DNA from 4 places in the Micromonospora sp. B9E7 genome. Region 1 is predicted to be linked to each of the others. Evidence: riboswitches for the same ligand, from Rfam matches in the RefSeq annotation. Region 1 holds a riboswitch; each other region holds the start of a gene.
What was found. Region 1 has a riboswitch for cyclic di-AMP ahead of ABGB10_RS08170 (transglycosylase family protein). Riboswitches for the same ligand answer to the same signal wherever they lie in the genome.
Positions count from the first base shown of each region.

Region 2: linked by a shared signal. The riboswitch ahead of ABGB10_RS21005 (hypothetical protein) and the one ahead of ABGB10_RS08170 (transglycosylase family protein) in region 1 are both predicted to bind cyclic di-AMP.
Region 3: linked by a shared signal. The riboswitch ahead of ABGB10_RS04155 (hypothetical protein) and the one ahead of ABGB10_RS08170 (transglycosylase family protein) in region 1 are both predicted to bind cyclic di-AMP.
Region 4: linked by a shared signal. The riboswitch ahead of ABGB10_RS22675 (C39 family peptidase) and the one ahead of ABGB10_RS08170 (transglycosylase family protein) in region 1 are both predicted to bind cyclic di-AMP.

Region 1 covers NZ_JBDPLX010000004.1:84,688-90,005, reverse strand. Annotated here, with positions in the region: gene htpG (molecular chaperone HtpG) at 1-1,319, shown strand, start outside; cyclic di-AMP (ydaO/yuaA leader) riboswitch at 1,638-1,811, shown strand; gene ABGB10_RS08170 (transglycosylase family protein) at 1,811-2,461, shown strand; gene ABGB10_RS08165 (hypothetical protein) at 2,551-2,895, opposite strand; gene dinB (DNA polymerase IV) at 3,020-4,207, opposite strand; gene ABGB10_RS08155 (VOC family protein) at 4,265-4,702, opposite strand; gene ABGB10_RS08150 (YafY family protein) at 4,798-5,318, shown strand, end outside.
Region 2 covers NZ_JBDPLX010000013.1:59,663-64,980, reverse strand. Annotated here, with positions in the region: gene ABGB10_RS21015 (MarR family winged helix-turn-helix transcriptional regulator) at 1-44, opposite strand, end outside; gene ABGB10_RS21010 (carbonic anhydrase) at 242-955, shown strand; gene ABGB10_RS21005 (hypothetical protein) at 1,010-2,029, opposite strand; cyclic di-AMP (ydaO/yuaA leader) riboswitch at 2,034-2,164, opposite strand; gene ABGB10_RS21000 (YibE/F family protein) at 2,331-3,701, opposite strand; gene ABGB10_RS20995 (copper-translocating P-type ATPase) at 4,178-5,318, shown strand, end outside.
Region 3 covers NZ_JBDPLX010000002.1:316,043-321,360, forward strand. Annotated here, with positions in the region: gene ABGB10_RS04145 (AAA family ATPase) at 1-789, shown strand, start outside; gene ABGB10_RS04150 (cation diffusion facilitator family transporter) at 896-1,813, shown strand; cyclic di-AMP (ydaO/yuaA leader) riboswitch at 1,926-2,057, shown strand; gene ABGB10_RS04155 (hypothetical protein) at 2,113-3,126, shown strand; gene ABGB10_RS04160 (hypothetical protein) at 3,204-3,737, shown strand; gene ABGB10_RS04165 (SRPBCC family protein) at 4,026-4,493, opposite strand; gene ABGB10_RS04170 (PfkB family carbohydrate kinase) at 4,687-5,318, shown strand, end outside.
Region 4 covers NZ_JBDPLX010000015.1:68,153-73,470, reverse strand. Annotated here, with positions in the region: gene ABGB10_RS22690 (acyltransferase) at 1-420, shown strand, start outside; gene ABGB10_RS22685 (hypothetical protein) at 515-901, shown strand; gene ABGB10_RS22680 (hypothetical protein) at 1,026-1,796, shown strand; cyclic di-AMP (ydaO/yuaA leader) riboswitch at 2,081-2,221, shown strand; gene ABGB10_RS22675 (C39 family peptidase) at 2,456-3,298, shown strand; gene ABGB10_RS22670 (hypothetical protein) at 3,366-4,400, opposite strand; gene ABGB10_RS22665 (alpha/beta hydrolase) at 4,495-5,286, shown strand; gene ABGB10_RS22660 (CDP-glycerol glycerophosphotransferase family protein) at 5,291-5,318, opposite strand, start outside.

The sequences.
Region 1 (5,318 bases):
GCGACATCGTCAAGCGATACTCCGACTTCATCGCCTGGCCGATCCGGATGACCGTCGAGCGCCCCGGCGCCGACGGCGAGGCCGCCACCAGCGAGGTGCAGACCCTCAACTCGATGAAGGCGCTCTGGGCGCGGCCCCGCGACGAGGTCGACGCCGCCGAGTACAACGAGTTCTACAAGCACGTCAGCCACGACTGGGCCGACCCGCTCGAGGTCGTGCACATGAAGGGCGAGGGCACCTTCGAGTACGAGGCGCTGCTGTTCCTGCCCAGCCACGCCCCACTGGACCTGTTCTCCCCGCAGGGCCGCCGAGGCGTCCAGCTCTACGTCAAGCGTGTCTTCATCATGGACGACTGCGAGGCGCTGGTCCCGACCTACCTGCGCTTCGTCAAGGGCGTGGTCGACGCGCACGACCTGTCGCTGAACATCTCCCGGGAGATCCTCCAGCAGGACCGGCAGATCCAGATCGTCCGCCGCCGGCTGGTCAAGAAGGTCCTCGCCACCGTCAAGGACCTGAAGGCCAACCACCCCGAGCGCTACCGCACCTTCTGGACCGAGTTCGGCGCGGTGGTCAAGGAGGGGCTGATCGACGACACCGACAACCGCGACACCCTGCTGGACATCCTGTCGGTCGCCTCCACCCACGACGCGGCCGAGCCCACCGACCTGGCCGGTTACGTCTCGCGGATGAAGGACGGCCAGAGCGACATCTGGTACGCCACCGGCGACTCCCGGGCCGCCATCGAGAACTCGCCGCACCTGGAGGCGTTCCGGGCCAAGGGCCACGAGGTGCTGCTGCTCACCGACCAGGTCGACGAGGTGTGGGTCGAGCGGGTCGGCGCGTACGACGGCCGGCCCCTGCGCTCGATCGCCAAGGGCGAGATCGACCTGGACACCGACGAGGAGAAGAAGCAGGCCGAGGCCGAGCGCGAGCAGCAGCGACAGGAGTTCGCCACCCTGCTCGACTGGCTGGGCACCACCCTGAGCGACAGTGTCCGGGAGGTCCGGCTGTCCTCCCGACTGACCACCTCACCGGCCTGCGTCGTCGGCGACGCCCACGACCTCACTCCGACCCTGGAGAAGATGTACCGGGCGATGGGGCACGAGGTGCCTCCGACCAAGCGGATCCTGGAGATCAACCCGGGGCACCCGCTGGTCTCCGGGCTGCGCAAGGCCCACGAGCAGGGGAGCGACCCGGCAGCCCTGACCGAGACCGCGGAGCTGCTCTACGGCCTGGCGGTGCTCGCCGAGGGCGGTGAGCTGACCGACCCGGCCCGCTTCACCCGGACGCTCGCCGACCGGCTGGCGCGCACTCTGTAGACGGTCGCCCCTCCGGCCGGCGGGCCGCCCGACCAGGGGCCCGCCGGCCGATCCGGCGTACGGCGTCGAGCATCCGATCAGCAACGGACACGTCGAGTTCCTTTGGCGAGCGATACATCGAACCGCTGCGCCGTACCGTGGTCCTGTTCCTTCACGAGGCCTGATCCGAAACGGTCCACTGTGGCCTCTGCACAGTGTCCGACCGGCCGCAACCGCTGCGGAGGGCGCCCCGCGTACCCCGGTGAAGAACTTCACAGGGGTTGGGCGATCGTCACCGGCCGTGCCTAACGTCGGTCGGGTTCGCCACTGCGGACACCACGGCCGGCAACGCCTAATCCTGCCCCCGGCCGTCGGAACCCAGTCACCCGGGCAGGAGCGGGGGACCCACATGTTCCTCGGTGCACGTCACCTCGGGGTGAAGCCGCCACCGTGCGGCCGGGCTCCTCGGCCCGAACCCGACAGCTCACCTCGCCGGCGTGGAGGAAGCTCACATGACGTCTGTTCACACGCCCCGTCATCGACGGGTCACCACCCGCCGTCTCGCCGTCGGCACCCTGGCCGTCGGCGCGGTCACCGGCGCTGTCGCCCTCTTCGGCCCGGCCGCCCCGGCCCAGGCCGGAGTCAACTGGGATGCGATCGCCCAGTGCGAGTCCGGCGGTAACTGGAAGATCAATACCGGCAACGGCTACTTCGGCGGCCTGCAGTTCTCGCAGAGCACCTGGGCCGGTTACGGCGGCAAGAAGTACGCCGCCCGCGCCGACCTGGCCAGCCGCGGCGAGCAGATCGCCATCGCCGAGAAGGTGCTCGACGGGCAGGGCATCGGCGCGTGGCCGACCTGCGGAAAGAAGGGCGGCTCGTCGGGCGGCTCCGCCACGAAGTCGTCGACGAAGTCCACCGCGAAGTCCACCGCGAAGCCCACGGAGCGGTCGTCGCGCGGCGAGCAGCCGGCGACCCGCAGCCACGAGCGCACCGCGCCGCCGGCAGGCGGCCAGACGTACCTGGTCAAGCCGGGCGACACCCTGTCGGAGATCGCCGACGCCCACCGGGTGTCCGGCGGCTGGCAGGCGCTGTACCAGCACAACCGGCAGCTGATCGGGGCCGACCCCGGTCTGATCTTCCCCGGTCAGAAGCTCAGCCTCTGACGGATGGCACACGAACGCTCGGCCGGGTCACCGGCCGAGCGTTCGTGTGTACGGTGCTGGTCAGCCCGAGTGGCCGGGCCGGGTTCGAGTCACGCAGCCGAGGCAGACGCCTTCGGCGCTCGACGCGACGCCACCGGGCCGACGTTGCGACCCCAGCGGGAGGCCGGCACCGATTCCGCGCCGGCATCGACGCCGTCGAGGGTCAACTCGACGGAGTCGGACGCGCCGCGGGACAGGCGCAGCGAATGCTCGGCGCCCTGGCGGGCGGCGCACGGCCAGGACTGCCCGGCGCACTGGAGGTTGCGGCAGTGACCCTCGTCGTCCGGCTCGTGGGCGCTCAGCACGTCGATCGCCAGTTGCCAGAGCAGCGGGTCGGTCACGTCGTACGGTCGCTCGGCGCTACGGCTCGGTCGGTTGCTGGTGTCGTCGGACATGGTGGGTCCCCCCTTGTCAGGCTGTACCCCCCAAGGGTCACCCGTCAGCCGCCGGCTAAACCGCCGACCTGCTGTGATGTGTCTCCGGTCGCAACTCCTCGCGTGGACACCGCACGCAGATCGGTCAATCCGGCAGCAGCGGCATCTCGACGCCCGGCTCCCGGCCGAGCAGCACCGCGCGGGTGAGCGCCGTCGAGCCGAACCGGTCGCGGACCGCGTCCACCGCGGCGTCCAACTCCGCGCCCGGGTCGCGGTGGAACGGCAACTCCGGTTGCACCGGACTGTCGTCCAGATTGCCCACCGAGACGCCGATCAGCGTGACACCACGACGGTCGATCTCGGGCTGGGCCGCCCGCAGCAACGCGCGCGCGGCGGCTAGCAGCGGGGTCGTGTCCGCGGTCGCCTTGCCGATGGTGTGCGAGCGGGTCGCCCGGCTGTAGTCGCCGAAGCGCAGCCGCAGGACCACCGTGCGCCCGGACCGCCCGGCCGCCCGCATCCGGCGGGTGACCCGGTCGACCAGGCCGGCGAGGATGGCGTCCAGTTCCGCCGGGGCATGCGGGGTACGGCTCAGCGCGTGTTGGGCGCCCATCGAGCCGCGTCGGCGACCGACCTGCACCGCACGTGGGTCACGGTTGTGCGCCAGGGCGTGCAGGTGCCGACCGGCGCCGGACCCGAGCAGCGACACCAACGCGGCCTCGCCGAGCCGCGCCACCTCGCCAACGGTACGGATCCGGTGCTCCCGCAGCTTCGCGGAGGTGACCGGGCCGACGCCCCACAACCGCTCGACCGGGAGGGGGTGCAGGAACGCCAACTCGGCGTCCGGTGCGACCACCAGCAGCCCGTCCGGTTTCGCCACCCCGCTGGCCACCTTCGCCAGGAACTTCGTGCGGGCCACACCCACCGTGATCGGTAGGTGGACCCGTTCACGAACCTCCCGACGCAGCCGCGCAGCGATGTCGGCCGGTGGCCCGACCAGCCGACGCAGGCCACCCACCTCCAGGAACGCCTCGTCGATGGAGAGCCCCTCGACCAGTGGAGTGGTCTGCCGGAAGATCTCGAAGACCGCGCGGCTCGCCGCCGTGTACGCCGACATCCGGGGCGGCACGACGATCGCGTCCGGACACAGCCGGCGGGCCTGCTGGCCGCCCATCGCGCTGCGGACGCCCCGCGCCTTCGCCTCGTAGCTGGCGGCGAGGACCACGCCCCCGCCGACGATGACCGGTCGGCCGCGCAGGCGCGGGTCGTCGCGCTGCTCGACCGACGCGTAGAAGGCGTCCAGGTCGGCGTGCAGGATGCTGGCGCCGGGCGACACGTACACATGTTCGCACGGCACCCGGCAATCACGGCAGTGAGCTGGGCGAACGACCGCTCAGTCGAGGCAGAACTCGTTGCCCTCGGGGTCAGCCATGACGAGGTGACCGGCACCCAGCGGGGGAGCGGGCTCATGGCGACTGAGCCGGGTGGCGCCGTGCGAGGCGAGCCGCTCGGCCTCCTTCTCCAGGGCCGCCATCCGCTCGTCACCGTCCAGCCCGGGGGCGACCCGCACATCGAGGTGTACGCGATTCTTGACCCGCTTGGGCTCCGGAACCCGTTGGAAGAACAGGCGTGGTCGCAACCCCTCGGGGTCGACCACCGCCGACGCGTCGTTGCGGTTCTCCGGCGGCACGCCCATCGCGTCGAGCGCCTGTTCCCAAGACTCGAAGTTCCCGGGTGGGCCCTGCACCTCGTAGCCGAGGGCCTCGGCCCAGAACGCCGCCAACCCCGCGGGGTCGGCGCAGTCGAAGGTGATCTGCACGTCGCGGGCCATGTCAGCTCCCCATCTCGTGATCTTGGTCGGTCATGGGCTCAGCCTTGCGTAGATAGCGGACAGGAACGTTCCGCATGTTGTGCAACGATCGGCGCGTGACAGTCGAGGCGACGACCGAGCGGGTGCTGCGGTTGCTGGCGTTGCTTCAGCGGCGCCCATCCTGGACGGCCGCAGACCTCGCCGCCGAGCTGGGTGTCACCGACCGTTGTGTGCGCCGTGACGTGCAGCGCCTGCGTACGCTCGGCTATCCCGTGCACGCGGTGCCGGGGGTCGGTGGTGGCTACCAACTCGGTGCGGGCACCCGGCTGCCGCCGTTGCTCCTCGACGACGAGGAGGCGATCGCGACGGCGGTCTCGCTGCGCCTCGCCTCGGGCGGAACCATCGCGGGGGCGGGTGAGGCGGCCCTGCGGGCCCTCGCGAAGCTCGACCAGGTCATGCCGGCACGGCTGCGCGCCGAGGTGCGGGCGGTGCACGGCGCCACGGAGACGCTCGTGGGCCCGGTGGCCGAGATCGACGCGGAGTTGCTGGTGACGTTGGCCCGGGCCTGTCGCGATGCCGTGCGGGTGCGATTCACCTATGAGGCCCGCAACAGTGGGCAACACGAGCGGACGGTCGA
Region 2 (5,318 bases), on a different contig from region 1:
AGGAACGTCCAGTTCCGCCCGCTGCCGGTTGACGTGTTCGCCATCGTGTGACCGCCTCTCCGGATGCCCGCTCTCGGTGCGTCGCCCACGGGTCGATTCGGGGTCAACGTATGAAATCTATATCACGCATCCCTTGACGTGTCTTTCGGTGCGTGTGACGGTGGACCCCGAGCCAGCGCCCGCCGCCGGCCCGCCTGAAGCCGTTTGACCAGGTCAGATGCGTCGAGACGAGGTGCGGGGAATGAGTCATTCCGGAACGACGGGCGGGCAGCCAGGGCCGCAGCGGACCACCGACCGGGCACCCGCGCTGAGCGAGCCGGTCCGGGCGTACGCCGAGTTGGTCGCCGGTAACCGGCGCTTCGTCGACGGCGCCCCTCGCCACCCCAACCAGGACGCCGGGCACCGGGCCGCCGTGGCCGACGGGCAGCACCCGTTCGCGGTGATCGTCGGCTGTTCCGACTCCCGCCTGGCCGCCGAGATCATCTTCGATCGCGGGCTGGGTGACCTCTTCGTGGTGCGCACCGCCGGTCACACCACCGGCCCGGAGGTGCTCGGCAGCGTGGAGTACGCGGTGACGGTGCTCGGCACCCCGCTGGTGGTGGTGCTCGGTCACGACTCGTGCGGCGCGGTGCAGGCGGCCCGCGAGTCCGCCGCGACCGGCACCCGACCGCCGGGGCACCTGCCCGCGGTGGTCGACGCCGTGCTGCCCAGCCTGCGCCGGGCCGAGGCCGAGGGTGTGCGGGACATCGACGGCATCGTCGACATCCACATCGCACAGACCGTCGAGACGCTGCTCGGGCAGTCGCCCGTGCTGGCCGACGAGGTGGCGCAGGGGCGGTGCGCGGTAGTGGGTGTGTCGTACCGGCTCGCCGCCGGAGAGGCCCGCCCGGTGACCGCGGTGCCGGCCGGCTTCACGACCCTGGACACCGACCCGGCCGCGCCTGCCGCCGCCTGACACGACGAGGGCCGCTCCGCGACGCGGAACGGCCCTCGTCGAGGATCCTGCGGGTCAGAGCAGCGACATGTGGACGTGGTCGGTGTGGTTCGACGGCCCGCTGTACGAACTCCAGCCGGTCGCCGGGAACCAGATCTGCCGGTTCCAGATCACGTAGTAGATGCCGAGCCGGTCGGCGTTACGGATGAGGAAGGCGGCGACGTTGTTGCCGTACTTCCGGGTGTCATCGTTGTGCCACGGGGCGAAGCCGCTCTTCTGCAGCGACCAGTCGCAGGCGCGGCCCTTCGGGTGCTCCCACGGCCCGCCGGAGCGGTAGCAGCCGACGAACCGGTTGAAGCCGGCCGCCTTGACCTCCTTGTACGCGTGCAGCGTGCGGGGCGTGACGCAACCGGACGTGGTCGGGTCCTTCTCGCTGCACGACTGCGGCTTCCAGTCACCGTCGGCGGTGCGACCCGGGCCGATCTTGGCGACCTTCGAGGTGGCGTCCACCAGGCCGCCGGTGAAGCCCTTGCCGCCGACGAGGGAGAGCGCCTTGTCCGCCTCGCTCTTCCGCTTCGCCATCAGGGCGGTCTGCTTCTGCTGCTCGCGGACCTCCGCGTCGAGGGCCAGCTTGGCCTGCTCGGCGCGGGCCTTCACCGCGTTGACCTCGGCGAGCTTCTTGCCGTTGACCATGTTCAACTCGTCGAGCAGCGAGGCGCGCTGGACGAACGCGTCGGGGGCCTTGCTCTCCAACAGCATCGCGAGCGCGCCGATGCGGCCGGTCCGGTACGACTGGGCGGCGATCTGCCCGACCTGCGGGGTCAGCGCGTCCAGGTCGGCCCGGGCCCGATCGACCTCCTGCGCCAGATCACCCTGCCGCTTCTTGGATTTGTCCAGTTGGGACTTGGCTGCGGAGTAGTCGCGGTTGGCCTGCTCGATGACGTCGGTGAGTAGCTTCGGCTCACCGTCCTCCTCGTGCCCGGACGGGGTGGGAGTCGTCGGGGCGGCGTGGGCCGGGAGGGGCCCGGCGAGCACGGTCAGTGCGGCGATCACGGCCACCACGGGTGTCATCCAGCGGCGTAGGGGTGCCGTCACAATGTTCCCTTCCGTCGACCGCCGACCGGGTTAGCTGACGGGTTCGGGGCGGAAGTGGCCCCTACCGCTGACGCGGATTCACCCCACGTAACTGGGTCCCCGGCTCGCCGGTTGGCGATTGGGCGGTGGCACCGCAGACGCCGCTTCGCGCCTTCATCGGTGACCGGCAGCGAGGTTACCCGAGAGTCGACCAGGTGAGCTACGCCTGGATGCCTACCAAAAGTGTCATTTCGCCATAGCGTTGAGTGACCAGTGACGTGGTTCTCAGGGTGGAGGCCCGATCTGGTCACGCTGAGGAGTGTCACCATGTCGTATCCGTGCTCCTGTTCGGCTCCGGCCACCGGTCGGCGGCGGTGGATGGGGGTGAGGTCCGCGTCGGGTCCGACTCGTCGGGGTGACCCGTTCGCGGTGAGATCAGTGCGGCCAGTGCCTCCGCCCGGTCCGTCTGCGGTCGCGGAGCGGGAGCGTCGGCGGGCGACGTGGCGTCGGTGCGACCGGCGGCGGTCACCACTGCGGCCAGCCCGGTGGTCAGCGGCACCGCGGCGATCAGGCCGAGGGTGGCGACCGCGCTGCGGACGATCTCCTGTGCGAGGAACTCGCTGGTGAGGATCTGCCCGATCGGCCGCGCGTCGGCGGTGAGCAGGAGCAACAGCGGCAGCGACGCGCCCGCGTACGCCAGGACGATGGTGTTGACAGTGGACGCGATGTGCGCTCGGCCGACCCGGGTTGCCGCACGGTACAGCTGCAACCGGGTCAGCCCAGGGTTGGCGTGCGCCAGCTCGGTGACGGTGGCCGCCTGGGTGACCGTGACATCGTCGAGAACTCCGAGCGATCCGATGATGATTCCGGCGAGCAGCAGGCCGTGCAGGTCCACGTCACCCTGGAACATCGACAGAGTGGTGGCCTCCTCGCTGCCGAAGCCGGTGAGGTGGGCCGCTGCGGTGGCGATGGTGGCGAGCACGCCGGTCAACACCAGGCTGCCCAGGGTGCCGAGCACCGCGACCGAGGTCTGTGCCGTGACCCCGTGCGTCAGGTAGAGCACCACGAACATGATCAGAGCGGCGCCGACCACCGCCACCAGCAGGGGTGACTTCCCCGCGCCGATACCCGGCAGCACGAAGGTGAGCAGGATGGCGAAGCTGGCCGCCAACCCGGCGAGCGCGGCCAGTCCCCGCCACCGACCGAACGCGACGATCGCGGCGGCGAAGACCACCGCCAACCACAGCAGCGGGGTGCCCCGCTGGTGCTCGGCGATGTTCCAGTTGCTGATGGTGGGATCGGTGGGGTCGGTCAGCTCGACCAGGATGATCTCGTCGCCGACCTCGACCCGGGGCGCGCCGGGCCCGTCCGGCACCGGCGTGCGTACCTGCTGGCCGGCCGACGGCCCGTCGTCCACGCGGACGTCGACCGTGCCGCAGCGCCCGTCGCCGACGCGCGGTGTGCCCTCGGGGCTCGACGGCGTCGGCGGGCACGGTTCGGTCACCACCCGGGTCACCGTGCCCGGGTAGCGCGGCACGTCCGCCCCGCCGTCGGACTGCGGTGAGTCGCCGCGCGGCCAGAGGAGCGCCGCCGCGACCACCGTGGCGACGAAGAGGGGCACCACGGTCATGACGAGGATCCGTCGGACCCGGGGCGGGGCGGACGGAGCGGGACGGGTGTGGTCGGAACCCAAGGTGAGACTCCCAACGATCCGGTGCGGGGTACGTGTCAGTGGGCCGGTCGGTTCACCGTCACTGTCGAAACCCGGTGGAAGAGCGCGACCGTTCGCCGGCTGACGACCGCTTGGTCACGGACGGTCAGCGCCGGGCCCGACCGGCCAGCCGCGACGCCACCGTGAGGCGGCGCCGGTGCCCGTTCGTGCCTCGGTCCACGGGGGGTCATCGTGGGGAATGCTAACCAGCGAGCCTGGGGGACGCAGGTCGTGACGGAGTGTCGGTGGCCGAACCGCTCGCGTGGCGGTTCCCGGACCGGCATGTTGGAGACATGCCCGCACCGTCACCGCACGACCCTGGACAGCACGACCCTGGACAGCACGCCCCGGCCGCGCCGTCGCGGCACGACGAGCACGCCGGGCACGCCGGGCACGCCGGGCACGCCGGGCACGCCGGGCACGCCGGGCACGACAAGCACGCCGGGCACGATCCCGAGATGTTCCGCCGTCGCTTCTGGGTCTGCCTGGCTCTCACCGTTCCGGTGGTCCTGACCAGCCACCTGGTGTCGGACCAGTTGGGTCTGAGCTGGGACGTTCCCGGCCGCTCCTGGGTGGGCCCGGTGCTCGGCTCGGTGGTGTTCTGGTGGGGCGGTTGGCCGTTCCTCGTCGGTGCGGTGCGGGAGGTGCGGGACCGGACGCCCGGAATGATGCTGCTGGTCGCGATGGCGATCACCGTGGCCTACACGGCGTCACTGGCCACCAGCGTGGGTGCCTTCGACCTGGACTTCTGGTGGGAGTTGGCCGCGCTGGTCACCATCATGCTGCTCGGGCACTGGCAGGAGATGAAGGCCATCGGCCAGGCCCGCGGGGCGCTCGCGGCGCTGGCCGCGTTGCTGCCGGACGAGGCCGAACGGGTCGCGGCGGACGGGCAGGTCGAGGCGGTGCCGGTGTCCGGCCTGCGGGTCGGGGACGTGGTGCTGGTCCGCCCGGGCGGTCGGGTGCCGGCGGACGGTCGGGTCGTCGACGGCAGCGCCGAGCTGGACGAGTCGATGATCACCGGTGAGTCACGGCCGGTCGCCCGGTCGACGGGTGACCGGGTGGTGGCCGGCACCGTGGCGACCGACTCGGCGATCCGGGTCCGCGTCGAGGCGCTGGGTGAGCAGACCGCGCTCGCCGGCATCCAACGGATGGTCGCGCAGGCCCAGGGTTCCGGCGGACGGGCTCAACTGCTGGCCGACCGGTTCGCCGCCGCGCTGTTCTACGTGGCCACCGGCACCGCCGTGCTGACCGTGCTGGTCTGGACCGCGCTCGGTCGACCCGACGAGGCGGTGGTCCGCGCGGTCACCGTACTGGTGATCGCCTGCCCGCACGCGCTGGGTCTCGCCATCCCTCTCGTCGTCGCGCTCTCCACCGCGTTGGCCGCGCGGTCCGGGATCCTGGTCAAGGACCGGTTGGCCTTGGAGCGGATGCGGACCGTCGGTGCGGTCCTCTTCGACAAGACCGGCACGCTGACCCGGGGCGAGCACGTGGTGACCGACACGGTGACGGTGCCGGGTGCCGAGCGGGACGAGGTGCTGCGGATCGCGGCAGGCGTCGAGTCGGACAGCGAACATCCGCTGGCCCGGGCGATCGTGGCGG
Region 3 (5,318 bases), on a different contig from region 1:
GACGAGTTGGACGCGCTGCTCGGCAAGCCGGCGCAGCCGGCCCGGGCCCGTCGCGACCCGTTCCAGCTGGCTGGTGGCGTACGCGAGCTGAGCACCCTCGGCGACCGGCAGCGGGCCGCCCGTGCGGCGGCCCGGGAACGCCCGGAGGACTACCGGGACTACGCCCACGTGGTGGTCGACGAGGCGCAGGACGTCTCACCGATGCAGTGGCGGATGATCGGTCGTCGTGGTCGGCTGGCCTCCTGGACGGTGGTGGGTGACCCGGCGCAGACCGCGTGGACCGGCGACCCCGACGAGTTGGACCGGGCTCGGGACCAGGCGCTGGGCCGGCGCAAGCGGCACGATTTCACGCTCACGACCAACTACCGCAACTCCTCGGAGATCTTCGCGGTGGCGGCGGCGGAGATCCGTCGGCTCTACCCGGACCTGCCGCTGCCGACCGCCGTCCGCTCCACCGGGGTCGATCCGGTCGAGCTGGTGGTGCCCGCGACGGGGTTGGCGACCGCGACCGTGAAGGCCGCCGCCGACCTGCTGGCCGAGGTGGAGGGCACGGTCGGCGTGATCACGCCGGTGCCGCGTCGGGACGAGGTCGCCGGATGGCTCGACGCGCTCGACGCGCCGAGGTTGCAGGTGGTCACCAGCCTGGAGGCCAAGGGCATGGAGTACGACGGAGTCGTGCTGGTCTCCCCGAGCGAGATCCGGGCGGATCCGGGTGCCGGGGTGCGCACCCTGTACGTGGCGCTGTCCCGGGCCACCCAGCGACTCACCACCATCGACCCGACCGGCTGACCTGGCCGGGCGGCCGTCGGTGGGAGGCACCGCCCGCACACTTGCATACATTGCGATGTGAACATACATTGGACCGGAACCCGGATGGCGGCGGAAGGTAATTCACGTGGGCGCAGGTCATGACCACCACCACGGGTCCGTCGCCAATGCCGCACACCAGCACCGGGGGCGACTCTGGGCGGCATTCGGGCTGCTCGCCACCCTGATGGTGGTCGAGGCGGTGACCGCCCTGCACACCGGCTCGCTCGCCCTGCTCTCCGACGCCGGGCACATGTTCACCGACGTGCTCGGCATCGGAATGGCGCTCGCCGCGATCACCGCGACCCGGCGGGCCACCGGTGACCCGCAGCGCACCTTCGGGCTCTACCGACTCGAGGTGCTCGCCGCGCTGGCCAACGCCGTCCTGCTCTCCGGCGTCGCGGTCTACGTGGTGGTCGAGGCGATCCGCCGCTTCGGCGACCCGCACGAGGTCGTCACCGGCCCGATGCTCGTGGTGGCCGTGCTCGGCCTGCTCGCGAACGTCGTCGCCTTCGCCCTGCTCCGCCCCGGCGCGCAGGCGAGCATCAACATCCAGGGCGCCTACCTGGAGGTGCTCGGCGACCTGCTCGGCTCGGTCGGCGTGATCGGCGCGGCGCTGCTCATCACCGTCACCGACTGGTGGTGGGCCGACCCGCTGGTCGCCGTCGCCATCGGCGTGTTCATCCTGCCGCGCACCTGGCGGCTGGCCCGGGCAGCCGTCCGCATCCTGGTGCAGGCCGCACCGGAACACCTCCAGGTGACCGCCGTGCACGACCGGCTGGCCGCGGTCCCCGGCGTGGTCGAGGTGCACGACCTGCACGTCTGGACGCTCACCTCGGGCATGGACGTGGCCTCCGCACACCTGACCATGGAGCCCGGCGCGGAGGTCGGCGCGGTGCTCACCGCCGCGCGTACGGCCCTGCACGACGACTTCCGGATCGAGCACGCGACGTTGCAGATCGAGCCGGGTGCCCCCTCCGGGGCATGCGGCTCCATCGAGTGGTGACGGCGGCTCCCCGTCACGACGCACGCACCGTCCGTCACATTCGCTGCAGCCGCCCCACCGGTACCGGTAGGCTCGGTCCCGGCCGCCACCAGGCGGCGCCTCCCGGCGCCGGTGGTGGTCGTCGCCTAATCGCCCGCACGGGCGAACCGGGGAACCATGTTCCTGGGGTGCATCCGCGTCAGCGGTAGGGATCTTCCGTCCCGAACCCGTCAGCTAACCCGGTCGGCGGCTGACGGAAGGACTGCGCAGTGGCACCAGCACGACCACCTGCCGCCCGACTGGCGGCCCTGATCGTCGCGATGTTCGCCCTCGGCGTCGCGCTCCCGGCCGGCACCGCCTCGGCCGCTCCCCCGACCGGCCAACGGGCCGCCGCACCTGACTCCGACGAAGAGGGCGGCACCCCGGCACTTCGAGCCCAACTCGAGGCCGCCAGCAAGGGCTACCTGGACGCGAAGCGCGCCCTGGACGCCTCCGTGCAGCGGCAGCAGCAGCTCACCACCCAGTTGAAGACCCTCGAGGTCGAGCTCGACCAGCGCAGCGGCAAGGTCGGCGAGATCGCCGGCGTCGCGTACCGCACCGGCCGACTCAGCGCGATGTCGGCGCTGCTCAACAGCGACAGCCCGGAAGGCTTCATGGACCGGGCCGCCGCCCTGGACGCGGTGGCCGCCAACGAGGACCGGGTGCTGCGCGACCTCCTCGCCAGCAAGGACCAGGCCAACCGCACCCGGGTCGCCCTGGACGGTGAGATCAACGAACAACGCAAGCAGGTCGCGGTGATGGCCAAGCGCAAGGAGCAGGCAGAGCGGGCCCTGACCGTCGCCACCGCCCCGAAGCCGCAGACCACCGCCGACACCGACTCCAACCGGGGCACCTCCACCAGCAACGCGAAGGCCGCGCCGCGCAACTCCGACGGCTCCTGGCCGAAGGAGTCGTGCAGCGTCGACGACCCCACGCCGGCCAGCGGCTGCGTCACCCCGCGCACCCTGCACGCCCTCAACCAGGCCAAGGCCGCCGGCTTCACCCGGTACGTCTCCTGCCACCGCAACGGAGGCTCCGGCGAACACCCGAAGGGCCGAGCCTGCGACTTCGCCGCGCAGAAGAGCGGCTTCGGCGGGAACGCCACCGGCGGCGACAAGACGTACGGCAACAACCTGGCCGCGTACTTCATCCGCAACGCCGACCGGCTCGCCGTGCTGTACGTGATCTGGTACCGACAGATCTGGCTGCCCAGCAGCGGGTGGAAGTCGTACAGCGGCGCTAACGGCACGCCGTCCACCGACCACACCAACCACGTACACCTGTCGGTCTACTGACCACCCGTGGCCGGACGTACACCTGATGTCGTCGGTGGTCGGACGACCCGGCCAGGGTCGGCGGGCAGCATCGCGGTATGCCTCGGATCCCACCCACGGCCCGCAAGGGGCTGCTCACCCTGCATCTGGTCACCTCGCTGGGCTGGCTCGGCACCGACCTGGTGCTGCTCACCCTCGGCATCGCCGTGCAGCGGGGTGCCGACCCGGCCGTCTTCTACCCGGTCGGCGCGGTGGTCGGCACCGTCCTGTTCGCGCCGCTGAGCGTCCTGGTCTGGCTGATCGGTGTCGCCAGCGCGTTGCTCACGCCGTGGGGCCTGCTGCGTTACCGGTGGGTGCTGGTCAAGCTCGTGCTCACCACGGTGATGGTCGGACTGGTGCTGTTCCTGCTCACCCCGAACCTGCGACACGCCGGAGCATTGGGCGCCGCCCTGCCCGCACGGGATCGCGCCGACCTGGTGATCGCACCCGCGGTGTCGACCAGCCTCATGATCATCGCGACGGTGCTGTCCACCTACAAGCCGTGGGGCCGGCGGCCGGTCACCCGACCGACCACCGCGAACAGCACCCGCGCCGCCCTGGACCAGGCCGCGACGACGACGCCGCCAGGGTGACCACCTACATCATGATCGCACTGCAACCATGATGTAGTGGCCTCCTGACGCCACGGAGGCCACTACATCCACGATCGAGCGTGACCTTGGCGGCTGCGGACGTTCCGATCCGCTCCCGGTCGGCCGCGCCGGTGTTCGTCCTCAAGATCCGCGCAACATCAGGGATGGTGGTGTCTCCCGCCTGCCGGAGGCAGCAACATCCGAGATGTTGCTGGGATCTTGGGCAGGGCGCAGGGCGCGGGCGCACGGCATGGGCACGAGGCCTGGGGCGTAGGCGGGTCAGGCGGGTCAGGCGGAGGGCGGGGGGTCGGTGGCGCGTTCCAGGGCCGGGCCCAGTCGGGTGGCCAGGGCGAGGTGGGCGGCACGGGCCTGGCGGAACGCGTACCGGAACAGCGGGGTCGGCGCGGTCAGGGTGATCTCGACGTCGATCCGGACCAGGCCGTCCGGCTCGGGGCGCAGCCGGGTGTGGTTGCGCACGGTGGTCGCCGGCCACTGACGGGCCACCATGACGATCTCGTCGTCCTCGCTGATCAGCACGTCCGCGTGGTACGTCGTCGTGAAGCGCAGCGGGCCGACCGCCAGACGGTCGTTGATCGTGTAGCTGGCCTGCGCGCCGGGTCGGGGCGGCAGTCGACGGACCCGGACGATCAACGGGTGCAGCTCGCCCTGCCGGGTCAGGTCGCTGAGTATGGCCGCCGCGTGGGCCGGCGAGCACCGGGCCTGGACGGTGTAGCTGAAGGTATCGCTGCTGAGCACACCGTCTCCCGCCATCGATGGTCGCACGATCGTCCCCTACCGATGTCCGGCTGGCAACGGCCCCGGTGGACGGACCCGGGACGATGAGACACCGCACCACCAGTCGTCGCATTAAGGTTGTTCGGTGAGGAATCACCCGACCGTGCTGGGGGCGGACACCATGAACGGCGACGATCCGGCGAGCGGGCACGTGATGGTCTTCGCGCCCACTCCACAGCTGACCGTGACCGTGGACCAGCCCAACGACCACCCCGAGTTGCACCTGCACCCGGGCGGGCAGGGTGTCTGGCAGGCCCGGATGGTGCTCTCGCTCGGCGTCGACGTGGTGCTCTGCGCCGCCCTCGGGGGCGAGATCGGCCAGGTGTTGGAGCCGCTCCTGGTCAGCGAGGGCGTCGACCTCAAGGTGGTGGTCCGTGACTCCGGCAGCGGCGGGTACGTGCACGACCGCCGGAGCGGATCCCGGCAGGAGATCGCCGACGTACCCGGGCAGCCGTTGAGCCGACACGAACTCGACGAGCTGTACAACCTGGCTCTCGGGGAGGGCCTGGGGGCGGCGGTGAGCATCCTCAGCGGGCCGAACGAGCCGTGGCTCGTCCCCGCCGACCTGTACCGGCGTTTCGCGGCGGACCTCGGCGCCAACGGCGGTCGGGTGGTGGTCGACCTCTCCGGCGACCATCTCGCCGCGGTACTGGAGAGCGGCGTGTTCTTCCTCAAGGTGAGCCACGAGGAGTTGATCCGCGACGGCCGTGCCCGCACCGACGACAGCGTGGAACTGACCCGGGCCATGTACGAGCTGCACGCGGCCGGCGCCGAGACGGTGGTGGT
Region 4 (5,318 bases), on a different contig from region 1:
GTCGCGTACCTGTTGGTGATCACCGCCGCCGCGGACGCCGACGTGCGGGACAAGCGGTCCCCGTGGCGGTCCCGGCCGCTGGTCTGGCTCGGGGAGGTCTCCTTCGCCTTCTACCTGGTCCACGTGCTGGTGATGACCAGCGTGCTGCGCTGGAGTGGTGACTGGGGGACCGGCTTCACGGGCTGGCGCGGCCCGGTCGTGGTGCTCGGCTTCCTGGTGGTGAACCTGGTCCTCGCCGGGCTGCTGCACCGCTTCGTCGAGATGCCGATGATGCGTCGACTCGCACCGCGCCGCCCGGCCCGTCCGACGCCTGTCCCCCGGCAACGCGCGGCCGAACCCGACGCCGTCGGCGCGCAGGCCGACGCGGCCGGCGAGGGCGAGCAGGCCAGCGGTCGATCAACGTACGTCGACTCGCGCTGACACCGTCCACCCTGCTCAGTGGGGGTCCGGCGCGGCGTGCGGCGACACGCCCGTGGTCGGTGCGCTGAGGTCGGCCCGACGGTAGCGTGGGGTCGTGCTTCCGGTCGCGTTCACCTGTCCGCTGTGGTGGGTGGCGCGCTGGGCGACGCGGGTGCTGACCAGCCTCGCCGTCGTCGCGGCCCTGGCGCTCGGCGCGGGCCCGGCCTCGGCGGCTGTGCCAACTCCGTTCGCCCTCAGCGCACTTCCGGCGACCTGCCCGTCCACCTCCGCGCAGGAGGCCGTGCACGAGGCGCGGACGGCGACCGAGAGCCCCGTCGAGGAGTCTTCCGCGACGTGGTCGGTCGACGCGCGACCCGCGCCGCCCGACGACCAGGCCACCGTCACGAGCGGCCCGCTGCCGGTGCGCGCGGCCGGGGCCGACCGGCTGCCCCTCGCCCACGACCCGAGCAGCCGGGCACCCCGGGCGCCACCCGGGCGCTGAGTCATCGGGACGAGCGTCCCGCCGCCGCGCCTGTCGACCCACCAACTCCGCGCCCCACCGGCCCGTGCTCCGCCGTGGCCGGTGCGGCTCCCCATCGCATTGCTCTCTCCCCGAGGTGCCGACCATGGAGACCGCTGTCTTCTACCAGTTCGTGACCGAGGTGCCGCAGGCCGCCGCCATCTGGTCCACCCTGTTCCTGCTTGCCCTGGGCGTCCTCGCCCTGCTGGTGGCCCGCCCCGAACGGGACCGGCCCTCGGACGATCCGCACCTGGCCGCCCCCACCGCTCGGGAGGTGGCCGCCGCCGAGGCCGTCGACAGGCGCCGGTACGCCGAGGAGGTGGCGGTCGCCGCAGCCGGCGCGGCCAGGACCGCCCAGCGGCGACGTGCTGCCTGGCTGACCGCTCAGGAGGAGATGGAGCGGGCCTGGGGCGGCTACGACGAGGCGGACGCCGCCGCCCGTCGCTTCGCCGGTGCCGGGGCGCTGCCCACCCCGCACACCCCCCGAACCCCGGCCGAGTACGCCGCCCGGGAGCGTTATCTGCACCGGGCGGCGATGGCGGCGTACTGGCGGGGCGACCTGACCATGACGCAGCTCGGCGACGTGTTCGCGCACCGGCGCGGCTGGGACCCCCGGCGGCACCCGGTCGAGCAGGAGGTGCTGCTCAGTCGGGCGATCCGGGACGCGAGGCTGGCCGACTACGAGACCGCCGCGGCCCGGGAGCGGGCTGCCTGGCGGGACGCGGAACTGGCTGCCGACTCGGCGCGCGTCCTTGCCACGGAGGCCTACGCGGCGGCGGCCCGGCTGCGACCGAACCCGCTACCCGCGCGACGAGCGGTGACCGGTGCGTTCCGACCGGCGGTCGTGGCACGGTGGCGGCCGGCCCGCGTGAGTTGAGCCCGATCCGTGACGTGAGCCGGCTCACGTCGACGGGGAATCGGGCGTCCGGCGCGATCGGCACGATTCTTCCGGTGATTCTGGTCGCATTCTCGGCGGCCTGTCCGGTTGTCGCCCGTAGGCGTCACCGCATCCGCTTGTCCCATCGAGTCACGTCATCGGCAATACGCGCAGAAATTGCCGCCACGATTTGGGTTTACGCAGGTGAAGCTGGCTTGGCAGGGTGCGGACGGGCCAGTAGTGTCGTCCCGTCCGGTGCGGTAACCGATCGCAAGAGGCGACGCCGCGCCGACCCGCTCAATCGTGATGAACGAACCGGGGACCCATCAGTAAGTCCGGGGTGAATCCGCGAGCATGGCCCGCGGTAGGGCGATCTTCCCGCCCGAATCCGTCAGCTAACCCGGTAGGCGGTGTCGGAAGGAGTTCCATCCTCGTGCAGCACCTTTCCACCCCTCGGTTGTTCCCTCGCCTCCACGGCGCAGCGGTGCCCCCGCTCATTCGTCCAGTGACGGTGAGCTGACCCCCCGGGTCATCGCCTAACCGCCCGGCCGCGCCGGGCGTTCCCCTGAGCGGTTCACCATCCGCGGACCACGGTCCGCGCGCTGGCGCTTGCCCGGATACCGGTCCGGTCGCCGGTGTGCCGCTCTCCCCCCCGATCCGTGGAGGACCCCGTGAAGCACACCCTGCAGCGTCAGCTCCGCCGCTTCGCCACCGAGCGCCCGTACCAGATCGTTGCCGCCTCCGCCGCGGCCCTCGCGATCGCCACCACCACCGGCGCCCTGCTCACCACCGCCGACGACGCACCCGCCGGCCAGCGCACCGCGACCACGGTCGCCGAGATGCGCAGCGACGTCGCCGCCTCCCGTGGCGAGGTGCGCGAGGCGTCCCCGTCGGCCAGCGCCGCGCCGACCACCGCCGCTCCGGCCACCAGCGCCGCGTCTCCGGCGGCCAAGGCCAACCCCGACCTGACCCGTAAGCCGACGCCGCCGAAGCCACCCGCGACCAAGGTGCTCGACTACGACTACGAGGCGCAGAACACGTACTACAACTGCGGCCCGGCGGCCACCCGTAACGCGCTCAGCGCCACCGGCATCGACCGCACCCAGGAGGAGCTCGGCGCAGAGCTGGGCACCACCGAGATGGGCACCAACTCGGCCGAGGACACCACCCGGGTGCTCAACGCCGAGGTGAAGGGCTCCCCGTACCGGACCCGGATGTTCGCCGGCGCGCCCAGCCCGGCCCAGATGGACCGGCTCCAGGCCGACGTCGTCAAGGCCATCACCGACGGACGCGGCGTGGTCGCGAACGTCGTCGGCGACGCCGTCGACACCGACGGCGGCTGGCACTCCTACGGCGGCGGGCACTACATCGCCGTCGTGGGTTACAAGGACAACGGCCGCACCGTCCGGATCGCCGACTCCGCGAACGCGGCCGACCCGTCGTACTGGATCACCACCATCGACCTGGCCAACTGGATCGCCAGCCGGGGCTACTCCGCCTGACCCAGGCACGCTGACCGCCGCGGGCGCCGTCCCCCACAAGGGGCCGGCGCCCGCGGCGTCTGTGCCGTCAGTAGGCGATGAAGCCGTACAGCGCCAGGTGGTTCGACTTCGTCCCGCCGACCGTGTGGTCGATGGTGGACGACTGCACGCTGCCCTTCACGAAGAGATAATCGATCTTGCTGGAGCCGCTGGTGGCCCTCGACCCGTAGCCGGTCATGCCGAAGCCGCTCAGCGTGCCTGGGGCGATGCCGGTGCGGTTCGCGTCGATGCCCACGACGCGGATCGTGGAGGCGTTCAGCAGGCTGGTCGCATCCGCGCCGAGGTGGATGCCGCTGTCGGCGATGCCCGGGTCCCCGTCGCCGGCGCAGGCGTTCTGCCGGTTCTCCTGCGGCAGGTGCATGGTCGCGGCGAACACGCTCGTGCCGGTCGCCTTGATGGTGAACCGGGCCGCGATGGCGCTGGTCCGCTTCCACTTGTAGAAGTCCGTGCTGTCCGGGTCGCTGTTCGGCGGCTTGTACAGCGTGCATCCGGCGCCGTCGGCGTACGCCGTGCCCGGCTTGAGCCACCCCGCGCTCCAGTACTTCGAGATGTCGCCACTGGCGAGGCTCAGCGTCCGCTTGTTCCAGATGATGCCGTTGGTCTGCTTCTTCTTGAGGTCCCCGAGCGACTGGGAGCTGCACTTGTGCGTGCTGCCCCACGGCTCCGGGTCGCTCCACGCCACGATCGCGCCGTAGCTGCCCGCCGGGTAACCGAACTTCGCCGACAACTGGTCGGCGTACGCCTCGGCCTGGCCGGTGCCGCGTACCTGTTGCACGATCAGGATGTCGGGCGCGACCACGCCGGTGGTGCCGGTGCGGCCGGCGTCGTCGACCAGCATCGAGGTAAGGTGGTCCGGCCCGGAGATGCGGGTGCAGCTCCCGTCGGAGTTGTTCACCACCAGGTTCTCGATGTTGTTGTTGTAGACCCGCAGGACCCGGTCGGCCGCCTCGGCGGTCCGCGCAGGGCCGCTCGGGGGTGTGCCGAGCGCCGGGGCGCTCAGGGCCGTGCCGAGCGCGACGACCGCCAGGGCCGCGACAAGTGCTGATCGATGCCTGGTGAGCACTGTGGACTCCTCTCCGCGACGGGATCGACAGATGACTCTCCCCGTCGAGGCGCCGAACTCTACAGTGGATCTTCGTGTCGCGTCGGTGGCGTGGATGACGACTCTCGTACCGGGCCGTGAACCGTGGGAGACTGCGGCCGTGGTGGATGAATCGGGTGGTCAAGCCGGTCGTGGGCGGGTCCTGCTGCTCCTGCACGGGATGGGCACGACCGGGGACGTCTGGTTGCCGTGGGCACCGTTGCTGGAGCAGCGCTGGGCGGGGCGGTGGTTGGCACCGGATCTCGCCGGCCACGGCTGGGCGGCACCGTTGCCGTCGTACACCTTTGCGGGGTTCGCCGACCGGATAGCGCACGGCCTGGCGGCCAGCGACCGGCTCGTCGTGCTCGGGCACTCGCTGGGCGGGGTGGTCGGCCTCGCGTTGGCCGCCCGCGCCGCCGGGACGCCGGTGGACGCGGTGGTCGGGCTGGGCATCAAGGCGGTCTGGTCGCCCGTGGAGCTGACCCGCGCCGCCGAACTGGCCGCCCGCCCGGTGAGCTGGTTCGCCACCCGCGCCGAGGCGGCCCGCCGCTACCTGCGCGTCTCCGGGCTGGTCGGGCTGGTCCCGCCGGATGACCCGGTCGTGGACGCCGGGCTGCGCCAGGTGGACGGCCGGTGGCGCCTCGCCATGGACCCGACCGCCTTCGCCGTCGGCGAGCCCGACCTGACCGCCCTGCTGGCGGCGACCGACGTGCCGGTGCTGCTGGCACGCGGGGAACACGACCCGATGGTCACCGACGAACAGCTCAAGGAGTACGGGGTGCCGGTCGCCACGCTGCCCGGCCTCGGGCACAACGCCCACGTGCAGGACCCGGCGGCGGTGCTGGCACTGCTCGACCCGTACCGGTGAAGAGCTACACCGGTGCGGGTGCGGCCAGTTCC